DNA from 3 places in the Paraclostridium dentum genome. Region 2 is predicted to be linked to each of the others. Evidence: a T-box and tRNA genes for the amino acid it is inferred to sense, from the RefSeq annotation. Region 2 holds a T-box; the other regions hold tRNA genes.
The links. The T-box of region 2 lies ahead of tyrS (tyrosine--tRNA ligase). A T-box ahead of a tRNA ligase gene usually reads a tRNA of that ligase, here a tRNA-Tyr.

Region 1: it encodes a tRNA-Tyr, which carries the amino acid that the T-box ahead of tyrS (tyrosine--tRNA ligase) is inferred to sense. The anticodon was not compared.
Region 3: it encodes a tRNA-Tyr, which carries the amino acid that the T-box ahead of tyrS (tyrosine--tRNA ligase) is inferred to sense. The anticodon was not compared.

What each region holds. Positions count from the first base shown of each region.
Region 1 covers NZ_CP183813.1:2,951,892-2,961,756, forward strand. The annotation lists gene cdaA (diadenylate cyclase CdaA) at 1-277, opposite strand, end outside; tRNA gene ACN6I1_RS13725 (tRNA-Arg) at 421-497, opposite strand; tRNA gene ACN6I1_RS13730 (tRNA-Gly) at 507-581, opposite strand; tRNA gene ACN6I1_RS13735 (tRNA-Asp) at 591-667, opposite strand; tRNA gene ACN6I1_RS13740 (tRNA-Val) at 677-752, opposite strand; tRNA gene ACN6I1_RS13745 (tRNA-Glu) at 758-832, opposite strand; rRNA gene rrf (5S ribosomal RNA) at 842-958, opposite strand; rRNA gene ACN6I1_RS13755 (23S ribosomal RNA) at 1,009-3,923, opposite strand; tRNA gene ACN6I1_RS13760 (tRNA-Ala) at 4,078-4,153, opposite strand; rRNA gene ACN6I1_RS13765 (16S ribosomal RNA) at 4,277-5,778, opposite strand; tRNA gene ACN6I1_RS13770 (tRNA-Met) at 5,927-6,003, opposite strand; tRNA gene ACN6I1_RS13775 (tRNA-Phe) at 6,017-6,092, opposite strand; tRNA gene ACN6I1_RS13780 (tRNA-Ile) at 6,098-6,174, opposite strand; tRNA gene ACN6I1_RS13785 (tRNA-Pro) at 6,180-6,256, opposite strand; tRNA gene ACN6I1_RS13790 (tRNA-Trp) at 6,286-6,361, opposite strand; tRNA gene ACN6I1_RS13795 (tRNA-Ile) at 6,372-6,448, opposite strand; tRNA gene ACN6I1_RS13800 (tRNA-Pro) at 6,456-6,532, opposite strand; tRNA gene ACN6I1_RS13805 (tRNA-Ser) at 6,541-6,632, opposite strand; tRNA gene ACN6I1_RS13810 (tRNA-Ser) at 6,642-6,730, opposite strand; tRNA gene ACN6I1_RS13815 (tRNA-Lys) at 6,733-6,808, opposite strand; tRNA gene ACN6I1_RS13820 (tRNA-Gln) at 6,821-6,896, opposite strand; tRNA gene ACN6I1_RS13825 (tRNA-Arg) at 6,904-6,980, opposite strand; tRNA gene ACN6I1_RS13830 (tRNA-Gly) at 6,997-7,070, opposite strand; tRNA gene ACN6I1_RS13835 (tRNA-Tyr) at 7,080-7,164, opposite strand; tRNA gene ACN6I1_RS13840 (tRNA-Thr) at 7,169-7,243, opposite strand; tRNA gene ACN6I1_RS13845 (tRNA-Asn) at 7,248-7,323, opposite strand; tRNA gene ACN6I1_RS13850 (tRNA-Asp) at 7,340-7,416, opposite strand; tRNA gene ACN6I1_RS13855 (tRNA-Val) at 7,422-7,497, opposite strand; tRNA gene ACN6I1_RS13860 (tRNA-Gly) at 7,510-7,583, opposite strand; tRNA gene ACN6I1_RS13865 (tRNA-Glu) at 7,593-7,667, opposite strand; tRNA gene ACN6I1_RS13870 (tRNA-Met) at 7,682-7,757, opposite strand; tRNA gene ACN6I1_RS13875 (tRNA-Leu) at 7,772-7,860, opposite strand; rRNA gene rrf (5S ribosomal RNA) at 7,866-7,982, opposite strand; rRNA gene ACN6I1_RS13885 (23S ribosomal RNA) at 8,127-9,865, opposite strand, start outside.
Region 2 covers NZ_CP183813.1:1,884,670-1,894,534, reverse strand. The annotation lists gene ACN6I1_RS08635 (glycine betaine uptake BCCT transporter) at 1-1,304, shown strand, start outside; gene ACN6I1_RS08630 (heavy metal-binding domain-containing protein) at 1,478-1,801, shown strand; gene ACN6I1_RS08625 (hypothetical protein) at 1,803-1,943, shown strand; T-box leader at 2,031-2,291, shown strand; gene tyrS (tyrosine--tRNA ligase) at 2,389-3,594, shown strand; gene ACN6I1_RS08615 (DegV family protein) at 3,797-4,639, shown strand; gene ACN6I1_RS08610 (hypothetical protein) at 4,695-4,970, opposite strand; gene ACN6I1_RS08605 (DUF389 domain-containing protein) at 5,136-6,473, shown strand; gene ACN6I1_RS08600 (hypothetical protein) at 6,605-6,775, shown strand; gene ACN6I1_RS08595 (GTP-binding protein) at 6,871-8,853, shown strand; gene ACN6I1_RS08590 (double zinc ribbon domain-containing protein) at 8,940-9,563, shown strand; gene ACN6I1_RS08585 (DUF2752 domain-containing protein) at 9,535-9,846, shown strand.
Region 3 covers NZ_CP183813.1:3,115,535-3,125,399, reverse strand. The annotation lists rRNA gene ACN6I1_RS14930 (16S ribosomal RNA) at 1-932, opposite strand, end outside; gene ACN6I1_RS14925 (hypothetical protein) at 1,286-1,699, opposite strand; gene ACN6I1_RS14920 (DUF2508 family protein) at 1,726-1,977, opposite strand; tRNA gene ACN6I1_RS14915 (tRNA-Val) at 2,160-2,235, opposite strand; tRNA gene ACN6I1_RS14910 (tRNA-Arg) at 2,249-2,325, opposite strand; tRNA gene ACN6I1_RS14905 (tRNA-Cys) at 2,336-2,409, opposite strand; tRNA gene ACN6I1_RS14900 (tRNA-Lys) at 2,431-2,506, opposite strand; tRNA gene ACN6I1_RS14895 (tRNA-His) at 2,515-2,591, opposite strand; tRNA gene ACN6I1_RS14890 (tRNA-Pro) at 2,598-2,674, opposite strand; tRNA gene ACN6I1_RS14885 (tRNA-Ile) at 2,699-2,775, opposite strand; tRNA gene ACN6I1_RS14880 (tRNA-Met) at 2,785-2,861, opposite strand; tRNA gene ACN6I1_RS14875 (tRNA-Phe) at 2,870-2,945, opposite strand; tRNA gene ACN6I1_RS14870 (tRNA-Ser) at 2,949-3,037, opposite strand; tRNA gene ACN6I1_RS14865 (tRNA-Lys) at 3,040-3,115, opposite strand; tRNA gene ACN6I1_RS14860 (tRNA-Gln) at 3,128-3,203, opposite strand; tRNA gene ACN6I1_RS14855 (tRNA-Arg) at 3,211-3,287, opposite strand; tRNA gene ACN6I1_RS14850 (tRNA-Gly) at 3,301-3,375, opposite strand; tRNA gene ACN6I1_RS14845 (tRNA-Leu) at 3,386-3,469, opposite strand; tRNA gene ACN6I1_RS14840 (tRNA-Tyr) at 3,484-3,568, opposite strand; tRNA gene ACN6I1_RS14835 (tRNA-Thr) at 3,573-3,647, opposite strand; tRNA gene ACN6I1_RS14830 (tRNA-Asn) at 3,652-3,727, opposite strand; tRNA gene ACN6I1_RS14825 (tRNA-Asn) at 3,759-3,834, opposite strand; tRNA gene ACN6I1_RS14820 (tRNA-Asp) at 3,851-3,927, opposite strand; tRNA gene ACN6I1_RS14815 (tRNA-Val) at 3,933-4,008, opposite strand; tRNA gene ACN6I1_RS14810 (tRNA-Gly) at 4,019-4,092, opposite strand; tRNA gene ACN6I1_RS14805 (tRNA-Glu) at 4,102-4,176, opposite strand; tRNA gene ACN6I1_RS14800 (tRNA-Met) at 4,191-4,266, opposite strand; tRNA gene ACN6I1_RS14795 (tRNA-Leu) at 4,281-4,369, opposite strand; tRNA gene ACN6I1_RS14790 (tRNA-Cys) at 4,384-4,457, opposite strand; tRNA gene ACN6I1_RS14785 (tRNA-His) at 4,462-4,538, opposite strand; tRNA gene ACN6I1_RS14780 (tRNA-Pro) at 4,546-4,622, opposite strand; tRNA gene ACN6I1_RS14775 (tRNA-Ile) at 4,655-4,731, opposite strand; tRNA gene ACN6I1_RS14770 (tRNA-Met) at 4,748-4,824, opposite strand; tRNA gene ACN6I1_RS14765 (tRNA-Phe) at 4,833-4,908, opposite strand; tRNA gene ACN6I1_RS14760 (tRNA-Ser) at 4,912-5,000, opposite strand; tRNA gene ACN6I1_RS14755 (tRNA-Lys) at 5,003-5,078, opposite strand; tRNA gene ACN6I1_RS14750 (tRNA-Gln) at 5,091-5,166, opposite strand; tRNA gene ACN6I1_RS14745 (tRNA-Arg) at 5,174-5,250, opposite strand; tRNA gene ACN6I1_RS14740 (tRNA-Leu) at 5,265-5,348, opposite strand; tRNA gene ACN6I1_RS14735 (tRNA-Tyr) at 5,363-5,447, opposite strand; tRNA gene ACN6I1_RS14730 (tRNA-Thr) at 5,452-5,526, opposite strand; tRNA gene ACN6I1_RS14725 (tRNA-Asn) at 5,531-5,606, opposite strand; tRNA gene ACN6I1_RS14720 (tRNA-Asp) at 5,623-5,699, opposite strand; tRNA gene ACN6I1_RS14715 (tRNA-Val) at 5,705-5,780, opposite strand; tRNA gene ACN6I1_RS14710 (tRNA-Gly) at 5,793-5,866, opposite strand; tRNA gene ACN6I1_RS14705 (tRNA-Glu) at 5,876-5,950, opposite strand; tRNA gene ACN6I1_RS14700 (tRNA-Met) at 5,965-6,040, opposite strand; tRNA gene ACN6I1_RS14695 (tRNA-Leu) at 6,055-6,143, opposite strand; rRNA gene rrf (5S ribosomal RNA) at 6,149-6,265, opposite strand; rRNA gene ACN6I1_RS14685 (23S ribosomal RNA) at 6,404-9,318, opposite strand; rRNA gene ACN6I1_RS14680 (16S ribosomal RNA) at 9,464-9,865, opposite strand, start outside.

The DNA of each region.
Region 1 (9,865 bases), 1.1 Mb from region 2:
GCTCTGGTTGGAATATTATAAGAACTGCAATCAAACCTACTGTTAAAGTATTTTCTAACATCCAGTATAATGTATGTAAATTAAATATTTCACTGACTTTAGTCGCTACTAAAAGAAATAACATTCCTTTCAAAACTTGCTCTGCCCTAGTATCCTTTATAAAAGTATATACTTTATAAAATATATAGGTAACGATTGCTATATCTACTATGTCTGGTATATTTACATTACTTGCTAAACTAACAAAACCTTGCCAAAAAGAATCTATATTAAACACAGTATTTTCCTCCTGTTTATAATACTTAAATTGCTTACAATATGTATTATACTATATTAATCAAGCTATATTCAATTTATATATAAAATACTTTTTTAATATAAAAAAAAAGAGCTTCACAAATGTGAAACTCCTTTTACGATTGGTGAGCGCACAGGGATTCGAACCCCGGACACACGCCTTAGAAGGGCGTTGCTCTATCCAGCTGAGCTATGCACCCACGTTATAGTGGAGCGGGAAACGAGATTCGAACTCGCGACTTCAACCTTGGCAAGGTTGCGCTCTACCACTGAACTATTCCCGCTTATTAAGTTGGCGACCTGGAAGGGACTCGAACCCTCGACCTCCAGCGTGACAGGCTGGCATTCTAACCAGCTGAACTACCAGGCCGCATATATATGGTGGGATTAACAGGGCTCGAACCTGTGACCCCCTGCTTGTAAGGCAGGTGCTCTCCCAGCTGAGCTATAATCCCACGACTGGTGACCCATAGGGGAATCGAACCCCTGTTACCGCCGTGAAAGGGCGGTGTCTTGACCGCTTGACCAATGGGCCTTGTTTAAAACCTAGCTACGTCCTACTCTCCCAGGCAGCTTCCCACCAAGTACCATCGGCGCTAAAGAGCTTAACTTCTGTGTTCGGAATGGGAACAGGTGTATCCTCTTTGCTATAGTAACTAGATTAGAGTTAGTACTCTAAAAACTGAATAACATTTGTAAGATTAAATAATCTTGGTCAAGTCCTCGATCTATTAGTATCGGTAAGCTACATACATTGCTGCACTTACACCTCCGACCTATCAACCAGGTAGTCTTCCTGGGATCTTACCCTTACGGTGGGAAATCTTATCTTGAAGTTGGCTTCGCGCTTAGATGCTTTCAGCGCTTATCCATTCCGTACATAGCTACCCAGCCATGCCCTTGGCAGAACAACTGGTACACCAGAGGTACGTCCATCCCGGTCCTCTCGTACTAAGGACAGGTCTCCTCAAATTTCCTACGCCTGCGACGGATAGGGACCGAACTGTCTCACGACGTTCTGAACCCAGCTCGCGTACCACTTTAATGGGCGAACAGCCCAACCCTTGGGACCTACTACAGCCCCAGGATGTGATGAGCCGACATCGAGGTGCCAAACCTCCCCGTCGATGTGGACTCTTGGGGGAGATAAGCCTGTTATCCCCAGGGTAGCTTTTATCCGTTGAGCGATGGCCCTTCCATGCGGAACCACCGGATCACTAAGTCCGACTTTCGTCCTTGCTCGACCTGTATGTCTTGCAATCAAGCTCTCTTCTGCCTTTACACTCTACGCACGATTTCCGACCGTGCTGAGAGAACCTTTGAGCGCCTCCGTTACTCTTTGGGAGGCGACCGCCCCAGTCAAACTGCCCACCTGACAGTGTCCCAATACCTGATTCAAGGTATCTGGTTAGAATCTCAGTACTACAAGGGTGGTATCCCAAGGATGGCTCCACCGAGACTGGCGTCCCGATTTCATAGCCTCCCACCTATCCTGTACATGTAGCACCAAAATTCAATGTCAAGCTACAGTAAAGCTCCATGGGGTCTTTCCGTCCTGTCGCAGGTACCCGGCATCTTCACCGGGATTACAATTTCACCGAGTCTGTTGTTGAGACAGTGCCCAAATCGTTACGCCTTTCGTGCGGGTCGGAACTTACCCGACAAGGAATTTCGCTACCTTAGGACCGTTATAGTTACGGCCGCCGTTTACTGGGGCTTAAGTTCACTGCTTCGGATAAATCCTAACAGATCCCCTTAACCTTCCAGCACCGGGCAGGCGTCAGCTCCTATACATCGTCTTGCGACTTAGCAGAAACCTGTGTTTTTGGTAAACAGTCGCTTGGGCCTATTCTCTGCGGCCACCTCGGGCGTTAACCCTAACGTGGCACCCCTTCTCCCTAAGTTACGGGGTCATTTTGCCGAGTTCCTTAACAACAGTTCTCTCGCTGGCCTTAGGATACTCTCCTCACCCACCTGTGTCGGTTTGCGGTACGGGCACCTTTAATCTCGATAGAAACTTTTCTCGACAGTGTGAAATCAGCTACTTCGCTACTTAATTTCGCTCCCCATCGTACCCCAGCATTATCATGGCGGATTTGCCTGCCTTGACTGCCTCAGTACTTAGCCACACATAACCAACAGTGTGGTTAGCTTATCCTACTGTGTCATTCCATCTCTCAAACGATTATCGGTGGTACAGGAATCTCAACCTGTTGTCCATCACCTACGCCTTTCGGCCTCGGCTTAGGTCCCGACTAACCCAGGGCGGACGAACCTTCCCCTGGAAACCTTGGGTTTACGGCCCGTGGGATTCTCACCCACGTCTCGCTACTCATGCCAACATTCTCACTCCTATACTGTCCACACGTCCTTACGGTCATGCTTCAGCCTGCATAGGAAGCTCCCCTACCTATCATAAATGATATCGTAGCTTCGGTAGTAAGTTTTAGCCCCGGTAATCTTCGGCGCAGGATCACTCGACCAGTGAGCTATTACGCACTCTTTAAATGAGTGGCTGCTTCTAAGCCAACATCCTGGTTGTCTATGCAATCCCACATCCTTTACCACTTAACTTACATTTAGGGACCTTAGCTGACGATCTGGGCTGTTGCCCTCTCGACTATGAATCTTATTACCCACAGTCTGACTCCCAAGTATAAAATAACGGCATTCGGAGTTTGATAATCTTCGGTAAGCGCAATGCCCCCTAGGATATTCAGTGCTCTACCTCCGTATTTCTCAACCTTGAGGCTAGCCCTAAAGCTATTTCGGGGAGAACCAGCTATCTCCGAGCTCGATTGGAATTTCACCGCTATCCACAAGTCATCCCCGAGCTTTTCAACGCTCGTGGGTTCGGACCTCCACGAAATTTTACTTTCGCTTCATCCTGCTCATGGATAGGTCGCTCGGTTTCGGGTCTACGACAGCAAACTTAACGCCCATTTAAGACTCGCTTTCACTACGGCTCCATACCTTAAGTACTTAACCTAGCTTACTATCGTAACTCGTTGGCCCGTTCTACAAAAAGTACGCGGTCACACATATAAAGTGCTTCCACAGCTTGTAAGCGCAGGGTTTCAGGTTCTATTTCACTCCCCTCCCGGGGTTCTTTTCACCTTTCCCTCACGGTACTATGCGCTATCGGTCACTAAGTAGTATTTAGCCTTGGAGGATGGTCCCTCCTGCTTCCCACAGGGTTTCACGTGTCCCGTGGTACTCTGGATCACATCTAAAGTCTTCTCGTTTCAACTACGTGGCTATTACACTTTATAGCGGAGCTTTCCAACTCTCTTCGTTTACGATACCTCTTTGTTGATGATGTGTCCGCAACCCCAGCGAAGAAAACTTCACTGGTTTGGGCTATTCCGCGTTCGCTCGCCGCTACTTACGGAATCGAATTTCTTTCTTTTCCTCCGGGTACTTAGATGTTTCAGTTCCCCGGGTTCCCCTCACTAAGCTATGTATTCACTTAATGATACTTAGACATTACTCTAAGTGAGTTTCCTCATTCGGAAATCTTCGGATCAAAGTTTACGTGCAACTCCCCGAAGCTTATCGCAGCTTATCGCGTCCTTCATCGGCTCTTAGTGCCAAGGCATCCGCCCTGCGCCCTTAATAACTTGACCAGTTATTAAAAGTGTTATTTTTTAAAGAGTTTTCTTCTCTTATAATTGGTTTATTTAATCATCACTAAATGTTATGCAGTTTTCAAAGTACTAAAATACATCGCCAACGTCTATTCGCTAATATAGCTCATATCCCGTTGCTAAAAGTTCAATATGGTGGAGATGAGGAGGATCGAACTCCTGACCCCTTGCGTGCAAGGCAAGTGCTCTCCCAGCTGAGCTACACCCCCATATTCGCTTTTTCGACAAAAATATATTACCATTTTAATATAATTTCGTCAATATTTTTTGAAATTTTTCCAAAAAAAAATTGAAAAACTCTCAAAATTAAACAGTAGGTAATTACTCCTTAGAAAGGAGGTGATCCAGCCGCACCTTCCGATACGGCTACCTTGTTACGACTTCACCCCAGTCATTGGTTTCACCTTCGACGGCCGCTTCCTAAAAGGTTAGCTAACCGGCTTCGGGCGCCCCCAACTTCCATGGTGTGACGGGCGGTGTGTACAAGACCCGGGAACGCATTCACCGCAGCATTCTGATCTGCGATTACTAGTAACTCCAGCTTCATGTAGGCGAGTTTCAGCCTACAATCCGAACTGAGAATGGCTTTAAGGGATTAGCTCCACCTCGCGGCTTGGCAACCCTCTGTACCACCCATTGTAGCACGTGTGTAGCCCTAAGCATAAGGGGCATGATGATTTGACGTCATCCCCACCTTCCTCCGAGTTATCCTCGGCAGTCCCTCTAGAGTGCCCAACTTAATGCTGGCAACTAAAGGCAAGGGTTGCGCTCGTTGCGGGACTTAACCCAACATCTCACGACACGAGCTGACGACAACCATGCACCACCTGTCACCACTGTCCCCGAAGGGAAATCTCCGATTAGGGAGAGGTCAGTGGGATGTCAAGCTTAGGTAAGGTTCTTCGCGTTGCTTCGAATTAAACCACATGCTCCGCTACTTGTGCGGGTCCCCGTCAATTCCTTTGAGTTTCACTCTTGCGAGCGTACTTCCCAGGCGGAGTACTTAATGCGTTAGCTGCGGCACCGAGGGGGGTAACCCCCGACACCTAGTACTCATCGTTTACGGCGTGGACTACCAGGGTATCTAATCCTGTTTGCTCCCCACGCTTTCGTGCCTCAGTGTCAGTTACAGTCCAGAGAGCCGCCTTCGCTACTGGTATTCCTCCTAATATCTACGCATTTCACCGCTACACTAGGAATTCTACTCTCCTCTCCTGCACTCAAGTTCTCTAGTTTCAAAAGCTTACTACGGTTGAGCCGTAGCCTTTCACTTCTGACTTAAAAAACCACCTACGCACCCTTTACGCCCAGTAATTCCGGATAACGCTAGCCCCCTACGTATTACCGCGGCTGCTGGCACGTAGTTAGCCGGGGCTTCCTCCTCAAGTACCGTCATTATCTTCCTTGAGGACAGAGCTTTACGACCCGAAGGCCTTCATCGCTCACGCGGCGTTGCTGCATCAGGCTTTCGCCCATTGTGCAATATTCCCCACTGCTGCCTCCCGTAGGAGTCTGGACCGTGTCTCAGTTCCAGTGTGGCCGATCACCCTCTCAGGTCGGCTACTGATCGTTGCCTTGGTAAGCCATTACCTTACCAACTAGCTAATCAGACGCGGGTCCATCCTGTACCGCCGGAGCTTTGATACAAAAGCCATGCGACTTTCATATATTATCCCGTATTAGTATACCTTTCGGTATGTTATCCGTGTGTACAGGGCAGGTTACCCACGCGTTACTCACCCGTCCGCCGCTCTCTCCGAAGAGATCGCTCGACTTGCATGTGTTAGGCACGCCGCCAGCGTTCATCCTGAGCCAGGATCAAACTCTCAAATATAATTTAAAAAGTTGTCCATCGCTCAGCTAATCATTATCTGAATATCTGGCTTGGTTGTTTGTGTTTAATTCTTTTAAAAAGAATTTATATAATTAACCTACTGTTTAATTTTCAAAGTTCTTAAATATGTTTAAGTATATTTCTTAGATGGTAGCGGTAACAGGAGTCGAACCTGTGACCTTTCGGGTATGAACCGAACGCTCTAGCCAACTAAGCTATACCGCCACAGTTATATAAATGGTGCCCAGAGGCGGAATCGAACCACCGACACGGGGATTTTCAGTCCCCTGCTCTACCGACTGAGCTATCTGGGCATTTCTGGTGGGCCTAGCTGGACTCGAACCAGCGACCTCACGCTTATCAGGCGTGCGCTCTAACCACCTGAGCTATAGGCCCCCAATTGGTCGAGGTGGAGGGACTCGAACCCCCGGCCCCATGGTCCCAAACCACGTGCGCTACCAAACTGCGCTACACCTCGATATAATCTTATTTATATAATTGTTTTAGTGGCAGGGGTGGAGGGACTCGAACCCCCGGCGCACGGTTTTGGAGACCGACGCTCTACCAACTGAGCTACACCCCTATGCATTTTTTGGTGGACCTTCAGGGACTCGAACCCCGGACCTACCGGTTATGAGCCGGGCGCTCTAACCAACTGAGCTAAAGGTCCACTTTATTGGTCGAGGTGGAGGGACTCGAACCCCCGGCCCCATGGTCCCAAACCACGTGCGCTACCAAACTGCGCTACACCTCGACAATCACTGGCGGAGAAGGAGGGATTCGAACCCTCGCACCGGTTAACCCAGCCTAATCCCTTAGCAGGGGATCCTCTTGAGCCACTTGAGTACTTCTCCATATTAATTTGGCGGAGAGGGTGGGATTCGAACCCACGGCCCCTTTCGGAGTCACTGGTTTTCAAGACCAGCTCCTTAAACCACTCGGACACCTCTCCATTGGTGATCCATCCGCGACTCGAACGCGGGACACCCTGATTAAAAGTCAGGTGCTCTACCGACTGAGCTAATGGATCATTTTATTTACTTGGCAGGGGATGCAGGACTCGAACCTACGCATGTAGCAGTCAAAGTGCTATGCCTTACCGACTTGGCGAATCCCCTATGAATGTGGTGAGCGCACAGGGATTCGAACCCCGGACACACGCCTTAGAAGGGCGTTGCTCTATCCAGCTGAGCTATGCACCCACATTATATGTTATTCTGGAGCGGGTGAAGGGGATCGAACCCTCACAGCCGGCTTGGAAGGCCGGAACTCTACCATTGAGCTACACCCGCATATTTAATTGGTGGAGGATGGTGGATTCGAACCACCGAAATCGTCGATAACAGATTTACAGTCTGCCCCCTTTGGCCGCTCGGGAAATCCTCCACGTTGGAGCTAGTGATAGGAATCGAACCTACAACCTGCTGATTACAAGTCAGCTGCTCTACCGTTGAGCCACACTAGCATATTGGCGGGAATAACAGGACTCGAACCTGTGACCCATTGATTAACAGTCAATTGCTCTACCAACTGAGCCATATTCCCGCGTATTTAATTATTTTGGCGACCTGGAAGGGACTCGAACCCTCGACCTCCAGCGTGACAGGCTGGCATTCTAACCAGCTGAACTACCAGGCCGCAATTGGTGGGACTAACAGGGCTCGAACCTGTGACCCCCTGCTTGTAAGGCAGGTGCTCTCCCAGCTGAGCTATAGTCCCATGTGTTTATTCTGGAGCGGGTGAAGGGGATCGAACCCTCACAGCCGGCTTGGAAGGCCGGAACTCTACCATTGAGCTACACCCGCATATTTAATTGGTGACCCATAGGGGAATCGAACCCCTGTTACCGCCGTGAAAGGGCGGTGTCTTGACCGCTTGACCAATGGGCCTTATATAATTTTAATGGTTGCGGAGGCAAGACTCGAACTTGCGACCTTCGGGTTATGAGCCCGACGAGCTGCCAACTGCTCCACCCCGCGATGTTTTATTAAAATGGTGCCGAAGACCGGAATCGAACCGGTACGAGAGGTAAGTCCCGCAGGATTTTAAGTCCTGTGCGTCTGCCAGTTCCGCCACTTCGGCACATCACCTAGCTACGTCCTACTCTCCCAGGCAGCTTCCCACCAAGTACCATCGGCGCTAAAGAGCTTAACTTCTGTGTTCGGAATGGGAACAGGTGTATCCTCTTTGCTATAATAACTAGATTATGTTGTTCTGTTTTGAACAAGTATTATATTAACATTTTAATTAAAAAATGTCAATATATTTTTTTAAAGATATTTAAGTAAAGTAATATCCTAGAGTTAGCACCCTGAAAACTGAATAACATTTATTAAGATTAAATAATCTTGGTCAAGTCCTCGATCTATTAGTATCGGTAAGCTACATACATTGCTGCACTTACACCTCCGACCTATCAACCAGGTAGTCTTCCTGGGATCTTACCCTTACGGTGGGAAATCTTATCTTGAAGTTGGCTTCGCGCTTAGATGCTTTCAGCGCTTATCCATTCCGTACATAGCTACCCAGCCATGCCCTTGGCAGAACAACTGGTACACCAGAGGTACGTCCATCCCGGTCCTCTCGTACTAAGGACAGGTCTCCTCAAATTTCCTACGCCTGCGACGGATAGGGACCGAACTGTCTCACGACGTTCTGAACCCAGCTCGCGTACCACTTTAATGGGCGAACAGCCCAACCCTTGGGACCTACTACAGCCCCAGGATGTGATGAGCCGACATCGAGGTGCCAAACCTCCCCGTCGATGTGGACTCTTGGGGGAGATAAGCCTGTTATCCCCAGGGTAGCTTTTATCCGTTGAGCGATGGCCCTTCCATGCGGAACCACCGGATCACTAAGTCCGACTTTCGTCCTTGCTCGACCTGTATGTCTTGCAATCAAGCTCTCTTCTGCCTTTACACTCTACGCACGATTTCCGACCGTGCTGAGAGAACCTTTGAGCGCCTCCGTTACTCTTTGGGAGGCGACCGCCCCAGTCAAACTGCCCACCTGACAGTGTCCCAATACCTGATTCAAGGTATCTGGTTAGAATCTCAGTACTACAAGGGTGGTATCCCAAGGATGGCTCCACCGAGACTGGCGTCCCGATTTCATAGCCTCCCACCTATCCTGTACATGTAGCACCAAAATTCAATGTCAAGCTACAGTAAAGCTCCATGGGGTCTTTCCGTCCTGTCGCAGGTACCCGGCATCTTCACCGGGATTACAATTTCACCGAGTCTGTTGTTGAGACAGTGCCCAAATCGTTACGCCTTTCGTGCGGGTCGGAACTTACCCGACAAGGAATTTCGCTACCTTAGGACCGTTATAGTTACGGCCGCCGTTTACTGGGGCTTAAGTTCACTGCTTCGGATAAATCCTAACAGATCCCCTTAACCTTCCAGCACCGGGCAGGCGTCAGCTCCTATACATCGTCTTGCGACTTAGCAGAAACCTGTGTTTTTGGTAAACAGTCGCTTGGGCCTATTCTCTGCGGCCACCTCGGGCGTTAACCCTAACGTGGCACCCCTTCTCCCTAAGTTACGGGGTCATTTTGCCGAGTTCCTTAACAACAGTTCTCTCGCTGGCCTTAGGATACTCTCCTCACCCACCTGTGTCGGTTTGCGGTACGGGCACCTTTAATCTCGATAGAAACTTTTCTCGACAGTGTGAAATCAGCTACTTCGCTACTTAATTTCGCTCCCCATCGTACCCCAGCATTATCATGGCGGATTTGCCTGCCTTGACTGCCTCAGTACTTAGCCACACATAACCAACAGTGTGGTTAGCTTATCCTACTGTGTCATTCCATCTCTCAAACGATTATCGGTGGTACAGGAATCTCAACCTGTTGTCCATCACCTACGCCTTTCGGCCTCGGCTTAGGTCCCGACTAACCCAGGGCGGACGAACCTTCCCCTGGAAACCTTGGGTTTACGGCCCGTGGGATTCTCACCCACGTCTCGCTACTCATGCCAACATTCTCACTCCTATACTGTCCACACGTCCTTACGGTCATGCTTCAGCCTGCATAGGAAGCTCCCCTACCTATCATAAATGATATCGTAGCTTCGGTAGTAAGTTTTAG
Region 2 (9,865 bases):
TAGCTTTAAGCAAATATGGAAATATAAAATTAGGACCAGATGATTCTAAACCAGAGTACTCAACTTCCTCATGGTTTGCAATGCTATTTGGAGCTGGAATGGGTATTGGTCTAATATTTTGGGGAGTAGCAGAACCATTATCTCATTTTGTTTCACCAAAAGGCAACATAGCACCTGGAAGCATAGAAGCTGCTGATTTTGCAATAAAATCATCATTTCTTCATTGGGGAATACACCCTTGGGCAGGGTACAGTATAATTGGATTGTCTCTTGCGTACTTTCAGTTTAGGAAAGGAAAATCAGGGTTGATAAGTTCAATATTAGAACCTGTAATAGGAAAAAAGATAAATGGATGGATAGGAATAACAATAGATGTGCTTGCTGTATTTGCAACTATAGCAGGTATAGCCACATCTTTAGGACTTGGAACTATGCAAATAAATAGTGGACTTAGTTATCTGTTTAATGTGCCTAATAACGCTATTACTCAAATAATTATAATTGCTATAACAACTTTTGTATTTATAGCTACAGCTGTGTCTGGTGTAGACAAAGGAATAAAAAAAGTATCCGACTTAAATTTAATACTAGCGCTTATAGTAACTTCTGCAGCCTTTTTAGTAGGGCCTACATTAGAAATAATAAATAGTTTTACAAATTCACTAGGAAGCTATGCCCAAAATATATTATCAGATAGTTTAGCAATAGGCGCATATGCAGACAATACTTGGACAAATAAGTGGACGGTATTTTATTGGGCATGGTGGATAGCTTGGGCTCCTTTTGTTGGAACTTTTATAGCAAGGATTTCTAAAGGAAGAACTATAAGAGAATTTATAGTTGGGGTTATGGGAGCTCCAGCAATTGCATCTTTTATATTCTTTGCAATATTTGGGAACCTAGGAATTAATCTATCTTTTGGAAAAGGATTAGGACTTCCAGCAATTGAAAATATAGCATCAGATGTATCTACTGCATTTTTTTCAGTACTTAGTAATTATAACTTTGGGTTTATAATATCTATTATAACAATAATACTTCTAATTACATTCTTTATAACATCAGCAAATTCAGCCACATTTGTTTTAGGAATGTTTACATCACAGGGAGATTTAAATCCAAGTAACAGAAAAAAAATAATGTTAGGTCTGTTACAATCGTTTTTAGCGGTAGTACTTTTATTAACGGGAGGTCTAAATGCACTTCAGACTTCATCTCTAATTGCTGCATTTCCATTTATATTTATAATGATATTAGCATGCATTGCATTAGTTAAAGAACTCAGAAAAGAAAATCTAAATTAAAAAGAAGAAAAGGAAATTAGTAAATAATAGATTAGAGCTACTTCGAAATGGAGTAGCTCTGTTTTATAAAAAAACATTATAAATATTGACGTTTCCATAATATGCTAGAATTAATGTATGAAGTAAAAAATATAATATATATAAGTTAGTGGTAACTAAAAGGAGGTATTGATATGCAGGTATTAACAATTGAAAATGTTCCAGGGAAAAAAATTATAGAAGTTGTTGGATTAGTTAAAGGAAGTACAATAAGGGCAAAACATATAGGAAAAGATATTGGAGCAAGTTTTAAGCAAATAGTTGGTGGTGAGTTAAAAGGATATGATGAAATGCTAGAAGAAGCTAGAAAAGTAGCTATAGGAAGAATGGTTGAAGATGCAGAAAACAAAGGAGCTAATGCTATAATAGGATTTAGATTAACATCAGCAGCAGTTATGCAAGGAGCAGCAGAGATGCTGGCTTATGGAACTGCTGTAGTTATAGAGGAAGACAAATAAATTGTTATATTTTATAGGAATGATAGTCATATGTGCATATGTATCTATCATAGTTGGAAGTATAATATTACTTATCCTAAAGGTTATAGAAAGAAAAAAAGAGAAACAAGAAGAAGACTGGGATAAGTATGATGATTATTAAATTTATAAATTTCAATAATTATGAATATTTTTAAAAAGTATTGACAAAATATATTAAAAAGTCATATTATAAAAATAAGTAATTATAAAAAAAGCTTTGACGAGAAAGAGTAAGGTTAATATAATCTTTACAGAGAGTACCCGGTTGGTGAGAGGGGCAAAAGATAATTTAGCTTGAATACATCTCTGAGCTGCACTCCGAAAGATAACAACCAGTAGGCAGTTGCCGGATTTTGCACACGTTATAGTGCTAGAGTATCCCAATAAGTTGGCGTACTTGAAGAGGTCATTATTGCGAGATAATGATGAATTAAGGTGGTAACACGTGAGTAATACTCTCGTCCTTTTTATAAGGACGGGAGTTTTTTTATTGTATTGGCGCCGTATAATATTTAAGCTCCCATCCTTAAAAATTAATTTATATAAAATTTTAAGGAGGATTAATTATGAAAAGCATAGATGAACAAATAAGAATAATATCTAAAGGTGTAGATGAAATAATAGGAATAGAAGACCTTAAAAATAAATTAGAAAAATCTCAAAAAGAAAATAAACCTATGGTGGTTAAACTAGGATTAGACCCTAGTGCACCGGATATACACTTAGGACACACTGTTGTACTGAGAAAGATGAAACAGTTACAGGACCTAGGTCATAAAGTAATTATAATTATAGGAGATTTTACAGGTAAAATAGGAGATCCTACAGGAAAATCTAAGGCTAGAAAGGCTCTTAGTACAGAGCAAGTATTAGAAAATGCTAAGACGTATGAAGAACAAATTTTAAAAGTGCTAGATAAAGAAAAAACAGAAATTGTTTTTAATAGTAAGTGGTTATCAAAGTTAAGTTTTGAGGAAGCTATAAGTTTAGCCGCTACTACTACAGTAGCTAGAATGCTTGAAAGAGAAGACTTTAAAAAAAGATATGAAAGTCAAACTCCAATATCTCTACATGAATTTTTCTACCCTCTAATGCAAGGATTTGATTCAGTTGAGATAAAAGCGGATATAGAATTAGGAGGAACTGATCAAAGATTTAATGTATTAATGGGAAGATCGTTACAAAAAGAATTTAATCAAGAACCTCAAGTAACTATATTTATGCCACTACTTGAAGGATTAGATGGTAAAGATAAAATGAGTAAAAGTTTAGGAAATTACATTGGAATAGATGAACAAGCTAATATAATGTATGAAAAAGCTATGACTATACCTGATGAACTTATAATAAAATACTTTGAATTAGTAACAGACATTCATCCTGATATAGTAGATAAGATTAAGTTAGACCTAGAAGAAAATAGAGTAAATCCTAGAGATATAAAAATGAACCTAGCTAAAGAAATAGTTAAACTATACCATGAAGAAGAAAAAGCTATTGAGGCTGAAAATAGATTTAAAGAAGTTTTCCAAAAAGGTCAAATACCTAATGATATAAAAACTATAGAAGTATTAAAATCTGAATTTGATTTGATAGATGAGTTAGTTAAAAGTAAATTAGTAAGCAGTAAAAGTGAAGTTAGAAGACTTATAACACAAGGCGGGGTTAAAGTTAATAATGAGAAACTAGATGATATAAAGAATATAAACATAAATGATACTATGATAGTGCAAGTAGGAAAGAAAAAATTTATTAAAATATGTTTAAAATAATAATTTAAATATTTATTTAAAACTTCTAGACTTTTTAAAATCAAAAAGTCTAGAAGTTTTTTATAATTTATGTTAATTTAGTAAGTTAATAGTTTAAAATAATACATATTAAAACATTAATAAAGTTTGATATTAAACTCATATACATGTATAATTATTTTAGAATGAAATTAAGTTACTTTTTACAAAGGGAGTTTATATAATGAGTAATATAAAAATACTATGTGATACAATGAATGATGTACCCGAGAATATAATGAAAAAATATGATATAGAGGTACTGCCAACAACTATAATATTTGAAGGAAAAGAGTATAAAGCAGGAGTAGACATAGGTGAAGATGAATTTTACAAATTACTAAGAAGTAGTGAGAATATACCATCTACATCTCAAATTACATATGCTACATTTAAAGAAACTTTTGAAAAGTACATAAATGAAGGTAAGAAAGTTTTATACTTAGCGGGTTCATCTGCTGCATCTGGAACATATCAATCAGCTATGATAGCTAAAAATGATATTGAGGGAGAGGTTTATATATTTGATACATATGGACTTTCTATAGGCGGTGGAATTTTAATAGGTGAAGCTGCTAAAATGGCAACTGAAGGATATGATATAGAACAAATAATGAATAAATTAGAAGAAGAAAAGGAAAAGGTAAATGTATTTTTCTCTGTTGATTCATTAGACTACTTACAAAAAGGTGGAAGAATATCAGGAACTAAAGCTGCTATAGGAACTTTACTTAATATAAAACCAATATTAAAAATAGAAGATGGTTTAGTTAAGCAAAAGACTCAAGTAAGAGGTAGCAAGAAAATAATACCTTCATTAATAGAACAACTTAGATCAGAAATTGGTGAAGATTTCTCAGACAAAGATGTCTATGTTGGATATGGTGATGATGTAAACGAACATAAGAAATTTATGGAAAAAGTAAAAGAAGAGTTAGAGCCAAGAAATGTATATCCTTTCAGAATAGGAGCTTGTGTTTCATGCCACTCAGGACCTAGTGTTTTAGGTATAGCATGTTTAAAATAAGGAATTATAATATTATAATAATAAAGAAAAAGACCTCTTAATTTAGAGGTCTTTTTTATCTGCAATTTTTTTGAATATAGTTTAATGAACTTTTCATATCGTTAAAATAATTTTTAGGAATCATTAAACGTTCAATTCCATTGTAAAATCCATAGACATCGAAAATTTTATCTATTTTTACTTGTATTATATCATCGACAATATCTATATAAATACATTTAGAATACTTACTAAAAGATTTAAATATAAGAATTTTATTACCACTTAGTTCAATCATTTTAAAACCGTTAAGGTATAAATTACTATCTAAAAAATTTATAAATTCTTCCATTAAATTACCTCCGACTACTAGTATTAACAAGGTTTTTTATTTATATAACTATTTACTAAAAATTACAACATTAATGCATAAACTTGTATAAATTTTCCTATTGTAGTAAATTAAAAACGAGGTTAAGTGACATAATTATATATATACTTTGTAGGAGGCAAATAAATGAAAATAAATAAAGAGAAATTCATATATGAATTTACAAGAAATCAAGCTACTCATGAAGAAATACATGAAAATATATTAGAGGGAATGAATGTTCATGGAGCAAATTTTATAATCTTAATTTGTGCAATAATAATAGCATCTGTTGGACTAAATATGAATGCGACTGCAGTTATTATAGGGGCAATGTTAATATCTCCATTAATGGGTTCAATTATAGGAATAGGATATGGTGTAGGTACATATAATGTGAAGCTTTTAAGAGAAGCTTTCAAAATTTTAATAATTTCAATTGTAATAAGTATAGTAACATCTACACTTTATTTTTCAATTACGCCAATAATAACAGCCGGAAGTGAAATATTATCAAGAACTAGTCCTACTATTTGGGATGTTATAATAGCTTTTGTGGGGGGGATAGCAGGTATGATAGGTATAACTCGTAATAAAGCTAGCAATGTTATACCTGGAGTTGCAATAGCAACTGCCCTTATGCCGCCACTTTGTACAGCTGGATATGGGCTAGCTACAAAACAATATGGAATGTTTTTTGGAGCAGGGTATTTGTTTTTTATAAATGGATTTTTTATAACAATAGCCACTGTAATAGTTACAAAAGCATTGAATATTCCAACAAGAATAAACATATGTGATACAAAAGAAAGAAAAGTTAAAAAATTTATAATTATAGCATCAATAATTGTTATAATACCAAGTATGTTCTCTGCTGTTAGTATGATAAAAGAAACTCTAGATGAAAGTAATTTAGATAAATTTATAAGAGAAGAATTAGGCAATCAATATGTTGTAAGTAAAAAAATAAGCGAAAAAAATGATACGATTACATTAGTTGTAGTAGGGGAAAGAATCTCTAGTAAGCATTTAAAAGAATTACAACAAAGTTTAAGTAATTATGGATTTGAAAATAAAAAATTAGTTGTAAAGCAAGATGAAAGTAAAATTTCAGATATTGATAAATACATAAATGAAATTAAAAATAAAAGTAGTGATTTTATAATAGATGACCAGTCTAAAAATAAAAATGAAGTAGAAAAACAAATTAAGGAATCTGAAATGGGTACAAGTGAAATTGCAAAAGAGTTAAAGGCTATATATCCTCAAGTAAATGAAGTATATGTAGGATATTTAATTGGAGAAAAAGATAAATCTAAAGAAATTCCTGCACTTGAGCTATATAGCAGTGATGAAAACTTAGCAAATAATACAGAGAATATTGAAAAATGGTTTAAAGCAAGAACTGGTCAACCGGATGTAAAAGTCTATGTAGAACAACGTAATCCAGAGGATGTAAAACCAGATAATGAAATTAATAGATAATTTTAACAATAACAAGCAATAAATAATAATTGTAGATGATTTTTAAAATATATGTTTGTTTTCTTATAGAGAGATATATAGAAATATGCTATAGTTAGAAAAGTAAAATATATTTTGGGAGTTGGGGTAAAATGAGTGAAAATCAAGAAAGCTTAGTTGATCCACTTTTAAAAAGTGGTAGCGTTTATAAATTAAAATGTGATAAATGTAGATCTGTATCTATACAAATTACACAGAATAAAGAACCTGATTGTATTTGTTTAGAATGCGGAGGTAAATGTATTTCATCAAAAATAAAATAATTTATTTAAAAAGGCTACTTCAAAATAGTTATAAAAATATTTTTGAAGAGCCTTTTTTACTTTAATATAAAAATTATTGTTCTTAGGAGGAATAAATGAAAAAAACTATAGGAGTAGTAGCTCATGTAGATGCAGGTAAAACTACATTTTGTGAGCAAGTTTTATATCACACAAAATCAATTAAAAATAGAGGAAGAGTAGATGATAAAAACACTTTTTTAGATAATCATGAAATAGAAAAACAAAGAGGTATAACTATATTTTCTGAACAAGGAAAATTTTATTTTAATGGATCAAGTTATAATTTGATAGATACTCCAGGTCATATAGATTTTTCACCAGAGATGGAAAGGTCTATAAGGATAATGGATTATGCAGTTGTAATAATAAGTGCTGTAGAAAAAGTTCAAGTACACACTAAAACTGTATTTAGGCTATTAAAAAAACATAGAGTTCCTATTTTTTTATTTATAAATAAAATTGATAGAAGTGGTATTGATGCAGAACTTTTATTAAGCGATATTAAATCAAAACTAACTGAAAATGCTGTGGATTTAAGTGATAAATTAAAGATAGACGGAAGCGATATAACATTAAGTGAAGAGTTAATTGAATTTATAGCTGAAAGTGATGAAGAACTAATTGAAAGATATTTAAATAATGATTATGATGAAAAAATATGGATATATAAGTTGAAAGAAAAAATAAAAAAGTGTGAGATATACCCTATATTGAGAGGTTCTGCCCTTCATGATATAGGAATACAGGAATTTTTAGAAAAGCTTGATTTATTAACTTATACGGAATACAAAAATGATGAAGATTTTATAGGGAAAGTTTATAAAGTAAAGTATGATGAGAGTAGAAAGAGAATAACGTATGTAAAAGCTATTAGAGGTAAAATGAAAGTAAAAGATGAAATTTCATATATTGTAGATGGTGATATACATACTGAAAAAATTAATAGCATTAGAATATATAATTCTAATAAGTTTGAAAGTATTAATGAAGTTGAAGCAGGTCAAATTTTTGGAGTTGAGGGTTTAAGCAATGCAAATCCAGGAGCTGCTTTGTATAAAAATTTTTCAAGTGATTTTTATGAAGTCGATTGTGAATTAGATATGGTACCTACATTAACTTCAAAAGTTATGTTTGATAAAAGTTTAAATGTAAAAGAAGTTTTGAGTATTTTCCAAATTTTACAGAATGAAGAACCTTCTTTGAATATAGTATGGAATGAAAGTTTAAAACAAATACAAGTAAATATAATGGGGGAAATTCAATTAGAGGTTTTAAAGGAAATTTTAAAAAGTAGATTTGGTTTAAATATTGATTTTGGGAAAAGTGAAATATTATATAAAGAAACTGTAAAAGAAAAAACAATAGGATATGGGCATTTCGAGCCATTAGGTCATTATGCTGAAGTACAATTAATTATAGAACCTGGAATGCGAAATAGTGGAATTAACTTTAAAAGCATTGCACATCCAGATAATTTAAATCAAGGGCATCAAAACCTAGTTAAAACACATATATTTGAAAAAGAACATAATGGAGTTTTAGGTGGTTATCCTATAACAGATATTGAAGTTACTTTGATTACTGGAAGAGCTCATAACAAACATACTAGTGGAGGTGACTTTAGACAAGCTACTTTAAGAGCATTAAGGCAAGGTCTAGAACAAGTTGAAAATGAAATATTAGAGCCTTTTTATAAATTTAAAATAGAAGTAGGTCATGAATATATAGGTAGGGTAATTTCAGATATACAAAAAATGAATGGCGAATTTAATAACCCTATAATAAGTGACGATATTTGTACAATAGAAGGTAGAGGGCCTGTTGCCAAGTTAATGGATTATCCGATAGAAATCATTAGTTTTAGCAAAGGTAGTGGAAGTATTGTATTTATATTTGATGGATATGATGTATGTCATAATGAAAGTGAAGTAATTCTCAACAAAGAATATGACAAAGATAGAGATGCTGAATATACGTCGAATTCTATATTTTGTTCAAAGGGAGAAAGTTATACGATAAAAGGAAAAGATGCGAAAGAATTTATGCATTGTCTATAAAAAAGATTTTATTACAAGAATATAATATGATAGTAATCAATATAATATAGAAGTTTTAAAGCTTAAATATTAGGGGGGGATTATTATTGTATTGTAAGAACTGTGGAAATGAACTAAAAGAAAATGCTAGTATATGTGTAGATTGTGGAGTTTCTATAGGCAAAGGAAATAAATTTTGTAAATTTTGTGGAAATGAAGTAAATGAAGATTCAAAGTTTTGTATAAGTTGTGGAAATGAATTGAATAAGCCTTATATACCTAAAATTAAGGATTGTATTAATCGAAAAATATATTGTAGAAACTGTGCAAATGAAATGGATTATGAGTCATCTATTTGTACTAAATGTGGAGTAAAAAGGGGTGGAGGGAATTCATATTGTTATGCATGTGGGAAAGAAACTGATGAAAAGGCAGACATATGTGTTCACTGTGGAGTAGAACTCAAAAAAAGATTTTCAGTAGCCAATATAAAAGGAACAAAGAGTAAATTAATGGCTGTAATTTTATGTATATTATTTGGAACTATGGGAATACACAGGTTCTATGTAGGAGATAATACTGAAGGATTTATTTTACTAGCATTAACTTTAGGCGGGATTGTAACGTGTGGAATAACTACTATAATTAGTGGGATTTGGGTAATTGTTGATTTGATTTTTATAATAATAGATAAAATAACAGATGAGAATGGCGAACCACTTCAATGGTAAAATAATTAGACTTTTAGTATACATTTTTATAATTGCAATAATATACTTAATTCCAATTAGCTATATAGAAAGTAGAAGTTTTTGTTTATGGTATAACTTATTTGAAATAAAATGTTTTGGATGTGGAATGACTAGAGCTTTTTTTAATTTATCCAGATTAAATATAAAAAGAGCTATAAATTATAATTATATGATTATTTTGATTATTGTCCCAATATATTTAATTTTGAAAGATATATTAAATATATTAAAGTGTGAATTAAAAAAAATAAATAGAAAGTGAAAGCATGTAGTTGATAACT
Region 3 (9,865 bases), 1.2 Mb from region 2:
TCGCGTTGCTTCGAATTAAACCACATGCTCCGCTACTTGTGCGGGTCCCCGTCAATTCCTTTGAGTTTCACTCTTGCGAGCGTACTTCCCAGGCGGAGTACTTAATGCGTTAGCTGCGGCACCGAGGGGGGTAACCCCCGACACCTAGTACTCATCGTTTACGGCGTGGACTACCAGGGTATCTAATCCTGTTTGCTCCCCACGCTTTCGTGCCTCAGTGTCAGTTACAGTCCAGAGAGCCGCCTTCGCTACTGGTATTCCTCCTAATATCTACGCATTTCACCGCTACACTAGGAATTCTACTCTCCTCTCCTGCACTCAAGTTCTCTAGTTTCAAAAGCTTACTACGGTTGAGCCGTAGCCTTTCACTTCTGACTTAAAAAACCACCTACGCACCCTTTACGCCCAGTAATTCCGGATAACGCTAGCCCCCTACGTATTACCGCGGCTGCTGGCACGTAGTTAGCCGGGGCTTCCTCCTCAAGTACCGTCATTATCTTCCTTGAGGACAGAGCTTTACGACCCGAAGGCCTTCATCGCTCACGCGGCGTTGCTGCATCAGGCTTTCGCCCATTGTGCAATATTCCCCACTGCTGCCTCCCGTAGGAGTCTGGACCGTGTCTCAGTTCCAGTGTGGCCGATCACCCTCTCAGGTCGGCTACTGATCGTTGCCTTGGTAAGCCATTACCTTACCAACTAGCTAATCAGACGCGGGTCCATCCTGTACCGCCGGAGCTTTGATACAAAAGCCATGCGACTTTCATATATTATCCCGTATTAGTATACCTTTCGGTATGTTATCCGTGTGTACAGGGCAGGTTACCCACGCGTTACTCACCCGTCCGCCGCTCTCTCCGAAGAGATCGCTCGACTTGCATGTGTTAGGCACGCCGCCAGCGTTCATCCTGAGCCAGGATCAAACTCTCAAATATAATTTAAAAAGTTGTCCATCGCTCAGCTAATCATTATCTGAATATCTGGCTTGGTTGTTTGTGTTTAATTCTTAAAAAAAGAATTTTTATAATTAACCTACTGTTTAATTTTCAAAGTTCATTTTTATTTTGCCCTTTTCTTAAGGACAAGTAATACTATACCATCTTAATTTAACATCGTCAACACTTTTTTAAAATTTAATTTTATTTTTTTATTATTTTTGAGTTTTATGTTGAAATTTACACATAATACAGTGTTTTTAATATTATATTATTTAAATAAAAATAACATAATATTATAATTAAAGTAGTCATTTAAAATCATAGACCACTTTAATTATTAAATTTATGAATTAATCAACTTGACTTAATAATCTTTTAGTTATATCTCTTAGTTTCATTTCTCCAACTTCTTCATGAGTTATTGCCACAACAGCTTTTATTCTATCTTCTGAATTATCCCACTTATATGATCTAACATTAAGAATAGCTCCTTCTGGCATTAATTCTTCTAAATCTACACCGATTTCATCTGCTAAAGTCATATATTCATCAAATAAATCTTCTGTTTCCATTTCACTTAATTCATATTCTTCTTTTATTATTTCATTTAACTCTTCAATATCTACACTAATTTGGAATGCAATAATATCTTCTCTTTTAGATCCTTTGCTTAAATCTTTATCCACTCTAAATGGACTTTCATTCTCTATTAATGATTTAATTTCTTCACTATCTACAATTTCATTACCGAATAATATGTACATATATAATTCTCCTCATCCTGTGTTAATTATTTAGCCAATGATTCAATTAAACACTCTTCCAAAGAATTTTTAATTCCTTTTTCTTTTGCAACCCTTATTAAATATGAGTATTTTGATTTTTTAGCTTCTAAATCATATATAGCTACATCAACTAACTCAGGGTCATTTACAAATTGAAAAAAATTCTCCGCATGTTTAATTTCTAATTGTGCTGCCTTTATTTCTTTTATAATTTTTTTATTCTCTATATCATATTTTAAAGTTTTTTTTCTAGGCATAAAAATTCCTCCAACAAATTTATTATTTACCTAGAATCTTGCCAAAAATAACTTTAGATATACCTATCTATGTCTTTTTAATGTATATATTACATCTTTAATCTTATTTTGACAATAGATAAAGCTTTCCTAAAATTAGCAATAAAAAAACATCTAATTTATTCAAATTAGATGTTTTACACTGGTGGGATTAACAGGGCTCGAACCTGTGACCCCCTGCTTGTAAGGCAGGTGCTCTCCCAGCTGAGCTATAATCCCGTATATTTATTTATGGTGCGCCCAAAGGGACTCGAACCCCTAACCTTCTGATTCGTAGTCAGACACTCTATCCAGTTGAGCTATAGGCGCATTATTATATTGGAGGCGACACCCAGATTCGAACTGGGGATCAAGGAGTTGCAGTCCACTGCCTTACCACTTGGCTATGTCGCCATTTTTCAATATATAAAAAAATGGTGATCCATCCGCGACTCGAACGCGGGACACCCTGATTAAAAGTCAGGTGCTCTACCGACTGAGCTAATGGATCAACTTTTATGGGGTGGATAATGAGAGTCGAACTCACGACCTCCAGAGCCACAATCTGGCGCTCTAACCAACTGAGCTATACCCACCATAATTGGTCGAGGTGGAGGGACTCGAACCCCCGGCCCCATGGTCCCAAACCACGTGCGCTACCAAACTGCGCTACACCTCGAAGTAATTCTTAAAATGATAAAAGTGGTGGACCTTCAGGGACTCGAACCCCGGACCTACCGGTTATGAGCCGGGCGCTCTAACCAACTGAGCTAAAGGTCCACTTTGTATTGGTAGCGGTAACAGGAGTCGAACCTGTGACCTTTCGGGTATGAACCGAACGCTCTAGCCAACTAAGCTATACCGCCACATATTTTGGTGCCCAGAGGCGGAATCGAACCACCGACACGGGGATTTTCAGTCCCCTGCTCTACCGACTGAGCTATCTGGGCATTTGGCGGAGAGGGTGGGATTCGAACCCACGGCCCCTTTCGGAGTCACTGGTTTTCAAGACCAGCTCCTTAAACCACTCGGACACCTCTCCATTGGTGATCCATCCGCGACTCGAACGCGGGACACCCTGATTAAAAGTCAGGTGCTCTACCGACTGAGCTAATGGATCATTTTATTTACTTGGCAGGGGATGCAGGACTCGAACCTACGCATGTAGCAGTCAAAGTGCTATGCCTTACCGACTTGGCGAATCCCCTATGAATGTGGTGAGCGCACAGGGATTCGAACCCCGGACACACGCCTTAGAAGGGCGTTGCTCTATCCAGCTGAGCTATGCACCCACATTATTTTATTTGGAGCGGGAAACGAGATTCGAACTCGCGACTTCAACCTTGGCAAGGTTGCGCTCTACCACTGAACTATTCCCGCATAGTACAATTGGTGCGGATGAAGGGAGTCGAACCCCCACGCCATAGGCGCCAGATCCTAAGTCTGGTGCGTCTGCCAATTCCGCCACATCCGCGCAAATTATTAAGTTGGTGGAGGATGGTGGATTCGAACCACCGAAGTCACTGACAACAGATTTACAGTCTGCCCCCTTTGGCCGCTCGGGAAATCCTCCACGTTGGAGCTAGTGATAGGAATCGAACCTACAACCTGCTGATTACAAGTCAGCTGCTCTACCGTTGAGCCACACTAGCGTATTGGCGGGAATAACAGGACTCGAACCTGTGACCCATTGATTAACAGTCAATTGCTCTACCAACTGAGCCATATTCCCACATTATTAGTTTATTTATTTTTAATTAAGTTGGCGGGAATAACAGGACTCGAACCTGTGACCCATTGATTAACAGTCAATTGCTCTACCAACTGAGCCATATTCCCGCGTATTTAATTATTTTGGCGACCTGGAAGGGACTCGAACCCTCGACCTCCAGCGTGACAGGCTGGCATTCTAACCAGCTGAACTACCAGGCCGCAATTGGTGGGACTAACAGGGCTCGAACCTGTGACCCCCTGCTTGTAAGGCAGGTGCTCTCCCAGCTGAGCTATAGTCCCATATTTATTCTGGAGCGGGTGAAGGGGATCGAACCCTCACAGCCGGCTTGGAAGGCCGGAACTCTACCATTGAGCTACACCCGCATATTTAATTGGTGACCCATAGGGGAATCGAACCCCTGTTACCGCCGTGAAAGGGCGGTGTCTTGACCGCTTGACCAATGGGCCTTATATAATTTTAATGGTTGCGGAGGCAAGACTCGAACTTGCGACCTTCGGGTTATGAGCCCGACGAGCTGCCAACTGCTCCACCCCGCGATGTTTTATTATAATGGTGCCGAAGACCGGAATCGAACCGGTACGAGAGGTAAGTCCCGCAGGATTTTAAGTCCTGTGCGTCTGCCAGTTCCGCCACTTCGGCATTCAATTTTTTTATGGAGGCGACACCCAGATTCGAACTGGGGATCAAGGAGTTGCAGTCCACTGCCTTACCACTTGGCTATGTCGCCTTACTGGGGTGGATAATGAGAGTCGAACTCACGACCTCCAGAGCCACAATCTGGCGCTCTAACCAACTGAGCTATACCCACCATATATTGGTCGAGGTGAAGGGACTCGAACCCCCGGCCCCATGGTCCCAAACCATGTGCGCTACCAAACTGCGCTACACCTCGATATCTAACTAAATAATATTTTAAACAAAAAATGGTGGACCTTCAGGGACTCGAACCCCGGACCTACCGGTTATGAGCCGGGCGCTCTAACCAACTGAGCTAAAGGTCCACATTTGTTTTTATATTGGTAGCGGTAACAGGAGTCGAACCTGTGACCTTTCGGGTATGAACCGAACGCTCTAGCCAACTAAGCTATACCGCCACATATTTTGGTGCCCAGAGGCGGAATCGAACCACCGACACGGGGATTTTCAGTCCCCTGCTCTACCGACTGAGCTATCTGGGCATTTGGCGGAGAGGGTGGGATTCGAACCCACGGCCCCTTTCGGAGTCACTGGTTTTCAAGACCAGCTCCTTAAACCACTCGGACACCTCTCCATTGGTGATCCATCCGCGACTCGAACGCGGGACACCCTGATTAAAAGTCAGGTGCTCTACCGACTGAGCTAATGGATCATTTTATTTACTTGGCAGGGGATGCAGGACTCGAACCTACGCATGTAGCAGTCAAAGTGCTATGCCTTACCGACTTGGCGAATCCCCTATGAATGTGGTGAGCGCACAGGGATTCGAACCCCGGACACACGCCTTAGAAGGGCGTTGCTCTATCCAGCTGAGCTATGCACCCACATTATTTAAATTTGGTGCGGATGAAGGGAGTCGAACCCCCACGCCATAGGCGCCAGATCCTAAGTCTGGTGCGTCTGCCAATTCCGCCACATCCGCGCAAATTATTAAGTTGGTGGAGGATGGTGGATTCGAACCACCGAAGTCACTGACAACAGATTTACAGTCTGCCCCCTTTGGCCGCTCGGGAAATCCTCCACGTTGGAGCTAGTGATAGGAATCGAACCTACAACCTGCTGATTACAAGTCAGCTGCTCTACCGTTGAGCCACACTAGCATATTGGCGGGAATAACAGGACTCGAACCTGTGACCCATTGATTAACAGTCAATTGCTCTACCAACTGAGCCATATTCCCACATATTTGATTATTTTGGCGACCTGGAAGGGACTCGAACCCTCGACCTCCAGCGTGACAGGCTGGCATTCTAACCAGCTGAACTACCAGGCCGCAATTGGTGGGACTAACAGGGCTCGAACCTGTGACCCCCTGCTTGTAAGGCAGGTGCTCTCCCAGCTGAGCTATAGTCCCATATGTTTATTCTGGAGCGGGTGAAGGGGATCGAACCCTCACAGCCGGCTTGGAAGGCCGGAACTCTACCATTGAGCTACACCCGCATATTTAATTGGTGACCCATAGGGGAATCGAACCCCTGTTACCGCCGTGAAAGGGCGGTGTCTTGACCGCTTGACCAATGGGCCTTATATAATTTTAATGGTTGCGGAGGCAAGACTCGAACTTGCGACCTTCGGGTTATGAGCCCGACGAGCTGCCAACTGCTCCACCCCGCGATGTTTTGTTAAAATGGTGCCGAAGACCGGAATCGAACCGGTACGAGAGGTAAGTCCCGCAGGATTTTAAGTCCTGTGCGTCTGCCAGTTCCGCCACTTCGGCACATCACCTAGCTACGTCCTACTCTCCCAGGCAGCTTCCCACCAAGTACCATCGGCGCTAAAGAGCTTAACTTCTGTGTTCGGAATGGGAACAGGTGTATCCTCTTTGCTATAGTAACTAGATTATGTTCTTGTCTTTTGGACAAGTATTATATTAACATTTTTTAATAAAAATGTCAATATTTTTTATAATATTTTGTTAAATATTATATTAGAGTTAATACTCTAAAAACTGAATAACATTTGTAAGATTAAATAATCTTGGTCAAGTCCTCGATCTATTAGTATCGGTAAGCTACATACATTGCTGCACTTACACCTCCGACCTATCAACCAGGTAGTCTTCCTGGGATCTTACCCTTACGGTGGGAAATCTTATCTTGAAGTTGGCTTCGCGCTTAGATGCTTTCAGCGCTTATCCATTCCGTACATAGCTACCCAGCCATGCCCTTGGCAGAACAACTGGTACACCAGAGGTACGTCCATCCCGGTCCTCTCGTACTAAGGACAGGTCTCCTCAAATTTCCTACGCCTGCGACGGATAGGGACCGAACTGTCTCACGACGTTCTGAACCCAGCTCGCGTACCACTTTAATGGGCGAACAGCCCAACCCTTGGGACCTACTACAGCCCCAGGATGTGATGAGCCGACATCGAGGTGCCAAACCTCCCCGTCGATGTGGACTCTTGGGGGAGATAAGCCTGTTATCCCCAGGGTAGCTTTTATCCGTTGAGCGATGGCCCTTCCATGCGGAACCACCGGATCACTAAGTCCGACTTTCGTCCTTGCTCGACCTGTATGTCTTGCAATCAAGCTCTCTTCTGCCTTTACACTCTACGCACGATTTCCGACCGTGCTGAGAGAACCTTTGAGCGCCTCCGTTACTCTTTGGGAGGCGACCGCCCCAGTCAAACTGCCCACCTGACAGTGTCCCAATACCTGATTCAAGGTATCTGGTTAGAATCTCAGTACTACAAGGGTGGTATCCCAAGGATGGCTCCACCAAGACTGGCGTCCTGATTTCATAGCCTCCCACCTATCCTGTACATGTAGCACCAAAATTCAATGTCAAGCTACAGTAAAGCTCCATGGGGTCTTTCCGTCCTGTCGCAGGTACCCGGCATCTTCACCGGGATTACAATTTCACCGAGTCTGTTGTTGAGACAGTGCCCAAATCGTTACGCCTTTCGTGCGGGTCGGAACTTACCCGACAAGGAATTTCGCTACCTTAGGACCGTTATAGTTACGGCCGCCGTTTACTGGGGCTTAAGTTCACTGCTTCGGATAAATCCTAACAGATCCCCTTAACCTTCCAGCACCGGGCAGGCGTCAGCTCCTATACATCGTCTTGCGACTTAGCAGAAACCTGTGTTTTTGGTAAACAGTCGCTTGGGCCTATTCTCTGCGGCCACCTCGGGCGTTAACCCTAACGTGGCACCCCTTCTCCCTAAGTTACGGGGTCATTTTGCCGAGTTCCTTAACAACAGTTCTCTCGCTGGCCTTAGGATACTCTCCTCACCCACCTGTGTCGGTTTGCGGTACGGGCACCTTTAATCTCGATAGAAACTTTTCTCGACAGTGTGAAATCAGCTACTTCGCTACTTAATTTCGCTCCCCATCGTACCCCAGCATTATCATGGCGGATTTGCCTGCCTTGACTGCCTCAGTACTTAGCCACACATAACCAACAGTGTGGTTAGCTTATCCTACTGTGTCATTCCATCTCTCAAACGATTATTGGTGGTACAGGAATCTCAACCTGTTGTCCATCACCTACGCCTTTCGGCCTCGGCTTAGGTCCCGACTAACCCAGGGCGGACGAACCTTCCCCTGGAAACCTTGGGTTTACGGCCCGTGGGATTCTCACCCACGTCTCGCTACTCATGCCAACATTCTCACTCCTATACTGTCCACACGTCCTTACGGTCATGCTTCAGCCTGCATAGGAAGCTCCCCTACCTATCATAAATGATATCGTAGCTTCGGTAGTAAGTTTTAGCCCCGGTAATCTTCGGCGCAGGATCACTCGACCAGTGAGCTATTACGCACTCTTTAAATGAGTGGCTGCTTCTAAGCCAACATCCTGGTTGTCTATGCAATCCCACATCCTTTACCACTTAACTTACATTTAGGGACCTTAGCTGACGATCTGGGCTGTTGCCCTCTCGACTATGAATCTTATTACCCACAGTCTGACTCCCAAGTATAAAATAACGGCATTCGGAGTTTGATAATCTTCGGTAAGCGCAATGCCCCCTAGGATATTCAGTGCTCTACCTCCGTATTTCTCAACCTTGAGGCTAGCCCTAAAGCTATTTCGGGGAGAACCAGCTATCTCCGAGCTCGATTGGAATTTCACCGCTATCCACAAGTCATCCCCGAGCTTTTCAACGCTCGTGGGTTCGGACCTCCACGAAATTTTACTTTCGCTTCATCCTGCTCATGGATAGGTCGCTCGGTTTCGGGTCTACGACAGCAAACTTAACGCCCATTTAAGACTCGCTTTCACTACGGCTCCATACCTTAAGTACTTAACCTAGCTTACTATCGTAACTCGTTGGCCCGTTCTACAAAAAGTACGCGGTCACACATATAAAGTGCTTCCACAGCTTGTAAGCGCAGGGTTTCAGGTTCTATTTCACTCCCCTCCCGGGGTTCTTTTCACCTTTCCCTCACGGTACTATGCGCTATCGGTCACTAAGTAGTATTTAGCCTTGGAGGATGGTCCCTCCTGCTTCCCACAGGGTTTCACGTGTCCCGTGGTACTCTGGATCATATCTAAAGAATTATCGTTTCAACTACGTGGCTATTACACTTTATAGCGGAGCTTTCCAACTCTCTTCGTTTACGATGACCTCTTGTTTATGATATGTCCGCAACCCCAGCGAAGAAAACTTCACTGGTTTGGGCTATTCCGCGTTCGCTCGCCGCTACTTACGGAATCGAATTTCTTTCTTTTCCTCCGGGTACTTAGATGTTTCAGTTCCCCGGGTTCCCCTCACTAAGCTATGTATTCACTTAATGATACTTAGACATTACTCTAAGTGAGTTTCCTCATTCGGAAATCTTCGGATCAAAGTTTACGTGCAACTCCCCGAAGCTTATCGCAGCTTATCGCGTCCTTCATCGGCTCTTAGTGCCAAGGCATCCGCCCTGCGCCCTTAATAACTTGACCAGTTATTAAAAGTGTTATTTTTTAAAGAGTTTTCTTCTCTTATAATTGGTTTATTTAATCATCACTAAATGTTATGCAGTTTTCAAAGTACTAATTTTGAGAACAATAAGCTCTCAAAATTAAACAGTAGGTAATTACTCCTTAGAAAGGAGGTGATCCAGCCGCACCTTCCGATACGGCTACCTTGTTACGACTTCACCCCAGTCATTGGTTTCACCTTCGACGGCCGCTTCCTAAAAGGTTAGCTAACCGGCTTCGGGCGCCCCCAACTTCCATGGTGTGACGGGCGGTGTGTACAAGACCCGGGAACGCATTCACCGCAGCATTCTGATCTGCGATTACTAGTAACTCCAGCTTCATGTAGGCGAGTTTCAGCCTACAATCCGAACTGAGAATGGCTTTAAGGGATTAGCTCCACCTCGCGGCTTGGCAACCCTCTGTACCACCCATTGTAGCACGTGTGTAGCCCTAAGCATAAGGGGCATGATGATTTGACGTCATCCCCACCTTCCTCCGAGTTATCCTCGGCAGTCCCTCTAGAGTGCCC